2 regions of the Savagea faecisuis genome follow, and region 1 is predicted to be linked to the other one. Evidence: riboswitches for the same ligand, from Rfam matches in the RefSeq annotation. Region 1 holds a riboswitch; the other holds the start of a gene.
What was found. A riboswitch is a leader RNA that binds a small molecule or an ion and turns the genes downstream of it on or off. The one in region 1 is predicted to bind magnesium.
Positions count from the first base shown of each region.

Region 2: another riboswitch for magnesium. It lies ahead of ACFQ0V_RS04375 (GNAT family N-acetyltransferase); the one in region 1 lies ahead of mgtE (magnesium transporter).

Region 1 is NZ_JBHTJF010000022.1:43,633-50,420, forward strand. It holds gene ACFQ0V_RS04985 (EamA family transporter) at 27-944, opposite strand; gene mgtE (magnesium transporter) at 1,118-2,098, opposite strand; M-box (ykoK) riboswitch at 2,348-2,511, opposite strand; gene ACFQ0V_RS04995 (hypothetical protein) at 2,678-2,857, shown strand; gene ACFQ0V_RS05000 (hypothetical protein) at 3,008-3,415, shown strand; gene ACFQ0V_RS05005 (glutathione ABC transporter substrate-binding protein) at 3,455-5,056, opposite strand; gene ACFQ0V_RS05010 (PLD nuclease N-terminal domain-containing protein) at 5,294-5,497, shown strand; tRNA gene ACFQ0V_RS05015 (tRNA-Val) at 6,056-6,128, opposite strand; gene ACFQ0V_RS05020 (acyl-CoA dehydrogenase family protein) at 6,357-6,788, shown strand, end outside.
Region 2 is NZ_JBHTJF010000019.1:43,231-50,018, forward strand. It holds gene ACFQ0V_RS04365 (sodium:solute symporter family transporter) at 1-548, opposite strand, end outside; gene ACFQ0V_RS04370 (hypothetical protein) at 550-834, opposite strand; gene ACFQ0V_RS04375 (GNAT family N-acetyltransferase) at 1,722-2,309, opposite strand; M-box (ykoK) riboswitch at 2,508-2,671, opposite strand; gene thiD (bifunctional hydroxymethylpyrimidine kinase/phosphomethylpyrimidine kinase) at 2,979-3,809, shown strand; gene ACFQ0V_RS04385 (TSUP family transporter) at 3,912-4,679, shown strand; gene ACFQ0V_RS04390 (Na/Pi cotransporter family protein) at 4,782-6,416, shown strand; gene ACFQ0V_RS04395 (malate synthase) at 6,468-6,788, opposite strand, start outside.

The DNA of each region.
Region 1 (6,788 bases):
CCGTATGTAGGGTGAGTGCTTTCCTATTATAATTCTTCGGCAATTCCGAGTGCGATAATACCGATCATCACAGCAGCGATAAGCGCATACTGTTTTTTCGATAATACTTCTTTTAAGAAAATACGCGATAATAAGACGGAGAAAATACCGCTTGATGCGATGAGTGGCGCTGCAATCATCGCATTACCTGCCATCGCGAACACGTAGAAAAATTGTCCAGCTGTTTCAAGTAAAGCGGCAATTCCACGGTCTTTTTGCTTGAAGATTTTGAAGTCTTCTTTTTTAATGAACTTCAAATATAAATAGACGAGAATCGCACAAATGAGGAAGGTGAATTCGTAAGCGAGCAATGCATTATCTTCACTCATCCATTGTTTTTTATCTAAGTAAACACCGTCTAAAAACGAGCCGACTCCGTCGATTAAAGCGTATAAAATCGGGAAAGTGATCGCTAAAAATCCGAGTTTATATTTAGGGTCAAATGTTTCCCCGCTCTGTAACATAATTTCGTGATCATGCGTTTGTTCGTAACGAGCGAGCATAATGACCCCCGCTGTTACGATGACGATACCGAAAATTTCAAGTGCTGAAATAGATGTTGGGAAAAATATCATTAATAAAATCGCTGTAATAGCCCCAGCCGAGTTTTGAACGGGAGCGGCGATCGATAGCTCGATATAACGCAAGCCGACAAAACCTAATGTCATCGATAAAATATACATGAACGATACAGGGAAATATAACACCATATTCCATACATCGAATGTAATGCCTTTAATGAGCATATAAGAAACGGCATGAATCCCCATGACAAAACCGATCATGACGACGATTTTTAAGTGACTCGTCGGGTCTCCAGGGTCAGAACCTTTCTTATAATATAAATTAGCTGCGCCCCAAGCGAATGCTGTGAGAACCGCAAAGATGAACCACATCGTCGACATACCTCCTATAAATCAGTCTATAGAGACTCAAATTGTAGCGCGAGTTGCGCCCAAAATATTGTATAATTCAAAAGAGAATCTGTCAAAATGAAGAAAAAGTGTACGAAGCGCATGAAAGCCCTTCGTACACTGACTTATTTATAAGAGGGTAAACGATAAGTCCGAATCTTTTTTTATAGAGATAATAATGTGCTTGCGATTGAGAAGTAAATGAGTACTCCGACGATATCTGCAATTGACGTGATGAGTGGAGCACTAGCTGTTGCTGGGTCTAAGTTTAATTTGCGGAAGATGAACGGTAAGCTCATTCCGATTAAGCTGCCGACGATGACGACTGCGACCATCGTTAATGCGATGACTAATGCAATTTCAGGTCCACCGCGGAACATACCAACGCCTGCAACTGCTGCTGCCATCGTCACACCGAGTAAAATAGAAACTGAAATTTCTTTCGTGAACATTTTCAACCAATCGGTCATGCGAACTTGTCCAACTGCCATCGCACGAATGACGAGTGTCGACGCCTGACTACCTGCGTTACCGCCACTATCTACGAGGAGAGGAAGGAAGAAGACGAGTGCAATATTTGCTTCGATAACATCCTCGAAATGGGCGATTCCAGCACCTGAAAAGACGTTCATAAAGACGAGTACGACGAGCCAAACGATACGTTTGCGATATAAAGTTGTCACTTTCGCATCTTTTAAGCTCACTTCTAAAGAAGAGACGGGTGCCATTTTGTGGAAGTCTTCCGTCGCTTCTTGTTCCATAACATCTAAAATATCTTCGACGTGAACGACACCGACAACTTGACGAAACTCGTTCACGACAGGCATTGAAACGAAATCGCATTTTTGGAAAATTTTCGCTGCTTTCTCTTGGTCGAGATCCGTCGGTAACGATTTGACATTCGTCGTCATAACAGAATTCAATGGGAGTTCGCCACTCGCGCTTAAAAGTTCACGTAATGACATGACACCTTTTAACATCCCGTCTTGATCCGTCACATATAAGTAATGAATATTCGTTTTATTTTCTACGTTGTCGCGGACGTATTGCACCGCTTGTTCGACGGTAAAGCTTTCTTGGAGCGTTAAATAAGCGCGATCCATTAAGCTTCCTGTCGTTTCGAGTTTAAATTGTTTTTTCACCATTGCGTAAACCTCCTTACGCAATATCCACCGCAATGAAGGGGGCAAAATGGATATTGCTCCTAGTTAAAAACCTGAATACTTTGAATACTCTGAACCTAAACCTACAACTCGGAATGTCCATTCCACCACCTCCATTGATCATTTTTGAATCGAAAAAGGACACCCCTCGTCCGAAGAAGGGTGTCCTAAAAAAAGCATACGTTAATAAACGAGCGAATGCGTCGTCATTTATTAAAAATAGGAATATTTAAAACGCCTCCTTCATAGAGCTTTAGCACTGTATGACATAGTAAAGTTACAGCTACATTAAAAACGACCTTAACTCGATCGTTCCTGCTGACCCGTTGGCGTCTTTGGACGTTTCTGGGCAGTAGCATATCTTCATACAGGAGCCTCACCTAACGAGGAACTGTTATTTAGTTTCAATCACAGCTACAACCTTAGCAACGAAAAAAATAATTGTCAACACCATTTTTCATCAATTAAAAGGTTATGATTATATCGAAATAGTAAAAAGTGTGAAAAATTTGCAAATTTCTTATTCTCGCTTTAACCTATAAGGAAAGGGAGGGAATGCATGTGGCTACATTTATTGTGAATACAGGGAATCGTAAAGTTGTCCATCGTCAAGATGCGATTCAACCAGAATGTAAAGTGAATTTTATACACCCAAACAACATGGAAATGACCGATGAAGATTATGTAGAACTTTATCCGATGATTTATAAGCCATGTCCACATTGTTATCGCGACAAATAAAACAACCACGAACAAAAACTGTTCGTGGTTGTTATTTTGAGATAATGAATAAAGAGAAATAAAAATGATAAAATAAGTCTAAACGACTAAAGAAAGTTTCTGTTCAGTCGATGTAAAGTGAAAAGGAATTGGGAAAAAGGGGGAATTGTAGTGAGAATTCACGGTCTATATCCGACAAATTCGCCATATCGTTTGAGGAAAACAGAGCGAATTAAGGCGAGAGATGAGAGAGAAAAATCATTTAAAGTGACAGAAGAATATGATGATCGCGGGGAAAAAGATGAAAACGTCTGGCAAAAAGTAATAGCGCGTTACGATTTCACGTATGCTTTAGGGGAAGAAGTACATGAAGTTGCCGATGAGTTGTATGAGGCGCGACTTATTGAGAAGCCGATTTACTTACATCTCGTCTTCGAAGCGAAACAGAAGCGCACAGAGCGTTTAAATTGGATTGAACATTTCAAACAATTATCGACATCAGCACAATTGGCGAACCGTTTATTACAAGCGGAACAAAGTCGAACAGTCGCGCAATTATTACAGCGATTATCCGCATAAAAAATATCCAGCTCTATAAAAGGGCTGGATATTTTTGTATTATTTTTCGATTGTGACGTTGCGTAAGTTGTAAAGTGCAGTTCCGTCAATTTCGAAACCTTTTACTTTATTGCTGATGCCGACTAAGTGCTGAGGGTGTTGGATGAAGACGACTGGAGCATCTTCACGGATCAGTTCTTGTGCTTTTTTGTAAGCAGCGAGACGAACTTCAGGGTCCGCATTGTCGCGACCTTCATCTAAGTACTTATCGACTTCTTCGTTTTTGTAGAATGAACGGTTTCCTGGATCTCCGAAGTATGAAGAGTGGAAGAGTGAATACAATCCGTAGTCCGCATCTCCTGTCGGGTTACTCCATCCGAGCATGAACATATCGTGCTCGCCGTTCGCTGTTTTTTCTAAATATGCACCGAATTCCATCTGTTCGATTTCAACATCGATGTTAATTTCTTTTAACGTTGATTGTAAAAGGACTGCAACTTCCACGTTTTGTGGGTCTGTGTACGTCCATAACGTCGTTTTGAAGCCGTCTTCAAGTCCAGCTTCTTTCATTAATTCTTTCGCTTTATCGACATCTTTGTCAATCGCTGTTAAATCTTTATCGAAACCGAAAATGTCTGGTGATAAACCACCTGTTGCACGAACGCCGAAACCTTCGTACACTCCGTCAATAATTTCTTGTTGATCGAGCATATATGTGATTGCTTGACGTACTTTCACATTGTCGAACGGTTCTTTTTCTACGTTGAATCCGAGGTACGTAATACGTGTCGACGTTTGTTCTAACACGCTTGCGTAATCACTGTTGTTTAATGAAGCGACGTCTGTCGGTGGAATTGGAATGCTAATGTCGATTCCGCCGTTTTGAAGTTCTGCTTCACGTGTTGCTGCTTCTGGGATGACGGCGAATTTAACAGAGTCAATTTTCGCTTTCTCTCCCCAGTATTCGTCATAACGCTCTAATTTTACGTAGTCTCCTGTTTTCCACTTACTAAATTTGAATGGACCTGTACCGACTGGGTTGTTTGAAACGACAGAACCTGCCATTTTGCCTTCTTTCATCGCGGCATAATCTTCCTCGATGCTTTTCGGGCTCACGATACCTGCAGCTCCGTGTGATAAGTTCGATAATAATGGAGCGAATGGTGCGTCTGTTTTCATTTCAACGACCATATCTTCCGGTGTTGTTACTTCTGTGATCATTTCGAATAAAAATGCTGCTGATGCTGCGACTTCAGGATCGCGCACGCGGTCTAAGTTCGCTTTAATCGCTGCGGCATCTAATTTTTCTCCGTCATGGAATGTAACTCCATCACGAATTGTAAAGCGCCACGTTAATTCATCGACTTGTTCCCACTCTGTCGCAAGTCCACCTGTAATTTCAGATGTTTCTTCATCGCGGTACACGAGTGTTTCATAAATGCTCGCTTGCGCCGCTGCTGAAGGGACGTCGTTTGAACCGGCTGGGTCTAACGTGTTGACGTCGAGCAAGTTCCCGATGACGAGTTCTCCGCCTTCTGCGCTTTCTTCTGAATCTTGTCCTTCTTCTTTCGGCTTTTCTTCATTATCTGATCCGCCACTACATGCTGCAAGTACGAGCATAAGTGCACCGAACATAACGCCAAGCCACCACTGTTTCTTCATGTAATTCCCCCTAAACAATAATATTTTAAAATCATATCATAAAAATATCTGAAATTCTATAACAATATGAATGTTCTGTAAATTTTTTAAAAAATATCATATAAGTAGTAAATGAAGGAGTGCTACGCATTAATTTAACTAAAAATAAGTGGATTTTTTCAGTTATTTGGACTTTCATTGTTTAAAATAGAAGGAATGGTGGAAATGATGAATAAGGAAGAAAGAGGAGGATATAAAATGGCGAAACATAAAAAACAAAATACGATGATGAACAATGTAGTGAAAGCAGCGGAAACAGCGATTACGTTATACGCGGTTCAAGATGTTGCGAAGCAGAAAGAATTTAAAGTTGGGAATAAATTAATTTGGACACCAGTCGTCACATTCGGAAAATTCGTCGGACCGGCTGCTTACTTTTTGTTCGGTAAAAAAACAAAATAAAACATAGGGGAATTCCCCTTAAAGTATTAAGCAACCAGCTTTCGGTATTTTACCGGGGACTGGTTGTTTCGTTTAAGCTGAACTTGGGTCTTGTTCAAGATAGAACGTTTCAAACTTCCGGCAAGAATAAAACGATGTAATATGAGAGAAGTGAAAATCTAAAGTTAAAGAATGCCTATACTGTTCTTATGAGTATAGGCATTCATGTTTTAAAAATATTCTCATATTTAAGGATTCTTTCTTTATAAAAAACACCCCAGCCCTGCAAACGGTAGCGGGGAAAGGGTGTTGTGCGAGCTCATCCAGCCCTGCAAATGGCAGCGGGGAAAGAAGTCACTCGAATGAATAAAATTATATTTAAATTATAACTTAATTATAAAAAATTTCATAAAAACAATTAAAAACTTATCGGGAAACGCAAAATTTATCGGCTGATCTACACACGAAATGCACACGATGATAAAATTTTCCTTTTAATATCTATAAACTACCTTTTTGATATCGAATAAAAAAACCTTAAACGCTATTATATCAACGTTTAAGGCTCTTTTTAAAGTATGATTCCGACTGGGCTCGAACCAGCGACCTCTACCCTGTCAAGGTAGCGCTCTCCCAGCTGAGCTACGGAATCAAAGTTCTGGGATGGCTTCATCTGAAGCACAATTTATATATTAACACAGCTTTATTTAAAAGTAAACACCTAAATGAAAACAAAAGAAGAAAAATGTTGAAAAGCTTACATTGTTACATTTTAGTGAAAAAATTAAGAATGAAAGATGAATTTTATGATGAAAATACTACATGATGCTTCAATAATTATGGTATTGTAGGAAACGATTATATGAATTGAGGTGGCGAAATGTCAAAGAAAATGATGATGACGAATGAATTTCAACGCGAGTGGGTGGAACGTTTAGAAGCACAGACAGAAGCATTTAAAGAACATCGTGCAGAAAACGACCGCAATTCTTCATTCCCGAAACGTAACGTAGCACAATTAGTGGAAATGGGCTATACACGTCTTCCGATGGAGAAAGCACTCGGTGAGAATGACATGACGATGCGTGATTTCGTATCGTTTCAAGAGACGATCGGCGCGATGGATAGCGCAACAGCTTTGTCGATTGGTTGGCATCAAGGAATTTCAGGTGAGATTTTCGATAAAAAATTGTGGAACGATGAAATGACGCAGTTTTTAGCAGATGAAATTCGAAACGGTGCTCTCATTAACCGCGCATTGAGTGAGGCGGCGACAGGAAGCCCGACACGTGGTGGAAAGCCTGGAACAGTA
Region 2 (6,788 bases), on a different contig from region 1:
GTCGCTCCAGACATTCCACCGATTGTAACGAACCCGATGACGAGTAAACCACCTGCGACAAGTCCGACAAAGTACGGAATTCCAAGCAATGTTTCAAACGCTACTGCAATTCCGATCATCTGACCTAAAGCGTACATAATTTGAACTAAAATCATAAAGAGTGCTGCGACGATCGATGCTCGAATTCCGTAACGTTCACGAATAAAGTGAGTCGGTGTAAATGCACCCATACGTCGTAAAGAGGTTCCGTAAATAATTGTAATTAAAGGAATCGCTAAAATTAATTGAATCCACATAATAACGAATGGAACTTTCATATTAAGAATAAGACCTGTAACTCCTAAAAACGTCGCGATACTCATATAAGTAGAAGCCATCGCTAATCCGTTCGTAAATGCACCGACGCCCCCGCCTGCTGCATATAAATCTTCTACCGATTTACTCGAACGGTTGGAAATATAACTAACGACATAGAATAATAAAAACGTTAAAGCTACAACGACAATCCCGATAATCGGATTTTCAAGCTGCCATCCATTTTCCCCCATATTAGTTCACTCCTTCCGACGATTTCTTTTCCGCTGCTTCCGCTCGTTTCATCTCATTTTCACGTTCGATCGCTTCGTCAATTTTATTCCCAATTGCTCCCGCAATAATCGTTAAAATTAAAACGCCGAACCAACCAGACAAAATCGGGACGATATACATCACTGGAAACCCGAAGAGCATCGCGTCTGTTGGAAACATCGCAAACAATAAACCAGAGTGACCTACTACTAAAAAGATAGCTGACATAATAATCGTGAACCACACTTCTTTTTGATACGCATTCATATTCTATTTCCCCCTTTTATCTCATTTGTAGCGTTTCACCTTCCAAAGAAGAAAAGAAGTGCCCATTCCCCAATCGACCTTCTCCTCTCATTTATGTTCCCCAACACAAATAGAAAGCGCTTACAAATAAATGTGAACTTATTACTTTCTCATTATAACTACCCTCCTCTATCTACTCTCCAGATCCTTTTCTGTCGACACTTCCCTTTATTATGTCTAGACAGTCATTAAAGAATACTGGAGTCTATCGCTAACAGCGAAAAAACCTTTAATCTCGCATGACAACTTGAATTTACAACACATTCTAAAATAATGCAAGAGCTGTTTTTTCTGCTTGAAATAGCAAATACGCTGCTAATATGAGTGAAATATACCTCACTACTAAAATGTTGTCAAATACTTTTTTATACTTTTTATTCCATTTCCTTTCCTAAAAAAACATTGATCGACCATAAAATTTCAGACACTTTTATACACAAATTTATATTATAGACATCTTTTTTAAACATGTCGTTTTTTAACTCGATAAACTAGTCCGACAACTTTTTGTTATTTTGTTCGTTTCGTCTAACTGAAATACACAACTTTGTTTACTTTCTACAAAAATTAACGGATTTTTTTACGACTTACACTGTTTTTTTACATATTTCATTAGACAATTGTCCAATTGCTCGTTTTCATTTCTTTTTTCTCTCATTTAGACAACTATGTATAGAGTGTTCTTTGATTTCATATATGATAAGTCGATTTGATATTATATTTATCTCCTATTAAACTTTTTAAAATAGGAAAAATAATTTTTAAAAAAATAAAAATCCGTAAATGATGGAGTATATTCTCTCCATATTTACGGATTTTCATATCTTTGTATTGGATGATCCATACGCTTACCCCTCTGTTGCGACTAACATCGGCGCAACTTCCATAGCTTCTGCTGCGATAAATGGAACAACTTGTTCGTTGTAGCGTAAAAAATCTTCTCGATTCACTTGAAGTAGTTGAAATTGTGCGTAGTCTTTGCGCACTGTTTCAAAATGTGCCCAGCTTGTTGCTGTCGCTTGTGAAACGTAAGGTAATTTCATCGCTGCGCGTTGTGAGCGAATGTTTTCATTACGGATGCACATATATACTGTATCGATTGATGTCGTTGTAAATACTTCATATAAAAATTCGGATTTTGCCATTTGGTTTAATCCTTTACCTTGAAATTCTTTGCCGAGCCAAGTTGCTAAAAAGCCGCTCGTACCATGAATATCGAATAAATTAATTGTTCCTGCTGGTTGCTCATACGCGTCTAAAATGACACGTGAAATGAGCTCGCCACGAAGTTCTGCTTCGATTGTTTCACGATTCACATTTGTGAACTCTTCCAATGAATACGCTTTGTGGCGAACGAATGGTAACACTTCAGGATGGCTCATCATTTCGTAAAGGCACTGTTGTTCGAAATGATTGAGGATACGTTTTTTGAGCATAATGATAACCTCCCGGTGTGAACAGAGGTACTTCCTCACTCACACATTGTATTTGATTGTTGTTTGTATGATGGTTGGACCTACTGGCCGGCAGTTCTGAATTATCCCTCATGTTCACCCCTCCTTTCGAACAACAAAAAACGCACCTCCACAATTGAAGGCACGTCGAATTTAAAATGTCTCATAGACATTTCTAAGATCAACCCTCAATCGTTGAGCTTTAGCACTGTATGGCATAGGACGAATCCAGCTACATTAAAAACAACCTTAAATCGATTGTTTTTGCTAACCCATTGGCGTCTGTAGACGTTTCTGGGTAGCAGCGTATCTCCATACAGGAGCCTCACCTAACGAGGTTTGTATTTTATGTTGTTAGCGGCATAAGACCGTTATTTGTCTATGCCCAATTTTTTATTTTTTAAACTTGTTTCGTTCACTTGGAACAATCTAAATTTACATCGATTCCAACATTTCAACAATGCACTTTAGACCTATTTTATATAGTTATTTGTGCTCATTTTAACTACTTTATATTGACAGATAATTCTGATTGTTAGTTGTATGTAAATTCTGACCTTATCGATTCAAAATGAACTGACTCTAGTCGTTTTTTCTGTTACGATGTATAATTTGTTCATTTCATTCCAACGAGAAAGAAGTGTATAAAATATGAAGAAAACTTTAACGATTGCTGGCTCAGATACGTCAGGCGGCGCTGGAATTCAAGCCGATTTAAAAACATTCCAAGAACATGGAACTTACGGTATGACTGCGCTCACTGTCGTCGTAACGATGGATCCAGAAAAATATTGGGCACACGGTGTATACTCATTGCCGACGGATGTTTTACAAGCTCAAATTAAAACAGCGCTCTCTACAGGGATCGACGCGATGAAAACAGGAATGTTAGCGACAGAAGAAGTTATTCAAATCGCAGGGGAAGCGATCCAACAGTCTGGAACTTCAAAAGTAGTCATCGATCCTGTCATGGTATGTAAAGGGGAAGATGAAGTGCTCAACCCTGGAAATACCGATGCGATGATTCAATACTTACTCCCACATGCGATGGTTACGACACCGAACTTATTTGAAGCGGGACAGCTAGCGGGCAGGAAAACGCCAAAAACGGTTGAAGAGATGAAAGAAGCAGCAAAACGCATTCATGCTCACGGACCGCAAACCGTCGTCATTAAAGGAGGACGTTCACTCCCTACTGAAAAAGCGACAGATTTATTTTATGATGGTGAGGCATTTTACGTATTAGAAAGCGACGTCATCGATTCTCACTACAATCATGGGGCAGGATGTACATTCGCAGCAGCGATTACTGCAAACTTAGCGAACGGCCTCGCTGTTCAAGAAGCGGTCGTTCAAGCGAAAGCATTCGTCGCAGCAGCCATTCAAAACGGTTGGAAATTAAATGAATATGTCGGACCTGTCATGCACGGGGCAGCTCGTCATCACGCGCTTCCTGAAGTGACAATTCGTCCACTCGACTAACATCAAGTGCGCACGCTCAACGATTCATTGAGTTTGCGCACTTTTATCATTTTATGGTGTGAAAATTCGTTATAATGGAAACAGAAAGCGAGGCGAAACATATTGTTAGAAGATTTAAATCTCACCATTTTACTCATTTTAATTGTTTTCGGATTTTTAGCAGCGTTCGTCGACTCAGTCGTCGGCGGAGGTGGACTCATTACATTACCTGCTCTTTTCTTTACAGGCATTTCGCCAACTGCGGCACTTGCGACGAATAAATTAGCAAGTTCCATCGGCTCCTTTACGAGCAGTTTCATGTTTTTACGCTCAGGGAGGGCATCTCGATGTGAAATCTTGTTTCCTCTCTCTTTCTTCGGTGCTATGCTTGGTGCTTATACCGTTTCCTTTTTCGATCCGAACGTCTTGAAGCCACTCATGCTCATTATGCTCGCAATTATCGCGGTATACACACTCATGAAAAAAGATTGGGGTAGTGTCACTCAAATGAAACATTTTTCGACAAGTACTGCCCTCTTATTCGCTGGAATTATCGCGTTTATCGGATTTTATGATGGATTTTTAGGGCCTGGTACAGGTTCGTTCCTCATGTTTGCATTATTGTGGCGCGGCTTTGACTTTTTACAAGCAGCAGGCAATGCAAAAGTGTTAAATTTTGGGAGTAACTTCGCAGCGCTCCTCATGTTTATGATGCTTGGGGAAGTGTTGTTCGTTTACGGGCTCATTATGGGAGCTGCACAAATCGTCGGTTCCATCGTAGGATCTCGCTTTGCGATGAAACGTGGGAGCGGTTACGTTCGAATTTTATTTATCGTCGTCACCGTCTCTTTACTCGCGAAACAATCGTGGGATTATATTTCTTCACTATGAAGACTTTGTAACAGTTATGTAAAGTTGTTGTAACGTCTCTTCCCTTTTCTATTCCGCCCTCTATACTAAATGTATCTTTGAATCGAGGAGTGAATTCGTATCGTGGAAGTCGAGTGGCAAGGGATTATTTTTCAATTTTTAGGTGGGCTCGGTATTTTTTTATTCGCCATTCAGTTTATGGGGGATGCGCTTCAAAAAGCAGCGGGTGACCGGTTACGAAGCATTTTAGATAAGTTTACGACGAATCCGTTTATGGGTGTGCTCGTCGGAATTATCGTCACCGTGCTCATTCAATCGAGTTCAGGAACAACCGTCATTACGGTCGGACTCGTTAGCGCGGGGTTTATGACATTACGTCAAGCAATAGGTGTCATTATGGGTGCGAATATCGGAACGACGGTCACCGCATTCATCATCGGATTAGATGTCGGCACCTACGCCCTTCCGATTATGGCTGTCGGATCGTTTCTCATTTTTTTCTTTAAAAAAGATAAAGTGAAAAACTTCGGGGAAGTGATGTTCGGGTTCGGTGGACTTTTTTTAGGACTTGAAATGATGAGCAGCGGAATGAAACCGTTACGCTCACTCGATGCTTTTGCAGAGTTTACATTGTCGATGAGTGATAATCCGATTCTCGGTGTCATCGCCGGTACAATCTTTACATTGATCGTCCAAAGTTCTAGTGCGACAGTCGGGATATTACAAGGATTGTATGCGGAAGGCCTCGTCGACTTGCAAGCCGCTCTACCGATTTTATTCGGAGATAATATTGGGACGACAATCACGGCAATTTTAGCTGCTCTAGGAGCATCGATTACTGCGCGTCGTGCTGCGGCAGTCCACGTACTGTTTAACTTGTTTGGGACCGTTATCTTTTTAATTTTACTCGTGCCTTTTACGATGTATGTCGAATGGTTGGCAGCACTACTCGCACTGGAAGAAAAAATGCAAATCGCATTCGCTCACGGTTCATTCAACGTTGCGAATACGATCATTCAATTTCCGTTAATCGGCGTTTGGGCAATGATCGTCACGAAATTAATTCCTGGAAAAGATGTGACGATTGAGTATCAGCCGAAACATTTAGATCCTTTATTCATTCAAGAATCTCCTGCTGTTGCGATTGGGCAAGCAAAAGCAGAAGTTGTGCGCACAGGAGAATTTGCAGTTCAAGGGATGCAAGAAGCTCTTTTATACGTACAAACGGGCGAGGAGTCGCATGCTGAACTCGCGAAGCAATTAGAAGACGCCATCAACCATTTGGACCGTGAAATTACGTCCTACCTCGTTGAAATTTCCACGATGCGCATTTCAGAGAGCGACTCCCATAAACACGCATTATTACTAGATAGCATCCGGGATATCGAACGAATCGGTGACCATTGTGACAATATTGTCGGCTTAACAAAAAGTTTGCACAATACAAATAAAAATGGAATTACTGACGAAGCGATGGCTGAAATGGAAAAGATGTTCTCTTTAACAATTGAAACGATTACGAAAGCGATTGAAGCTCTTCAAACGAATAATTTAGATCTTGCACGTCAAGTTGTTGAACAAGAAGTTGCGATTGATCAAATGGAATATCGTTACCGTAAAACACATATCGATCGATTGCGTGAAGGTTCTTGTACGTTGGAAGCTGGTATGGTGTACGTCGATATTTTATCGAACTTAGAACGTAGCGGTGACCATGCGGTAAACTTGGCAGAAGTCGTACTCGGAAAGCGCTTATAATAAAAAAGAAGGTTTGCATTTTATCACGCAAACCTTCTTTTTTTCCATTATTTATTGTTGGAGTAATGAACCGTTCGCCGCTGGAATCGTCTCACGGTCCAATAAATTTAAATGACAGTAATAGTCAAAAAAGGCCTCTAAACGTTCTTGCTCTTCCTCATCTTGACGTAAATTTAAAACGTCTCGCAAAATTTGAGCGCCCCAAACATTATCGAAATAACGATAACGTCCTGAATTCCATGCCATTCGTTTCGGCGAGCGTGGATTCATATAGTAATTCCAAAACAACATTTGTTCAGACTCTTCTTCTGTTAATTCAATTTTAAACAGTTCATGAGAAGGGATGAAGCCATCTTCGTTGGAACTTCCGAT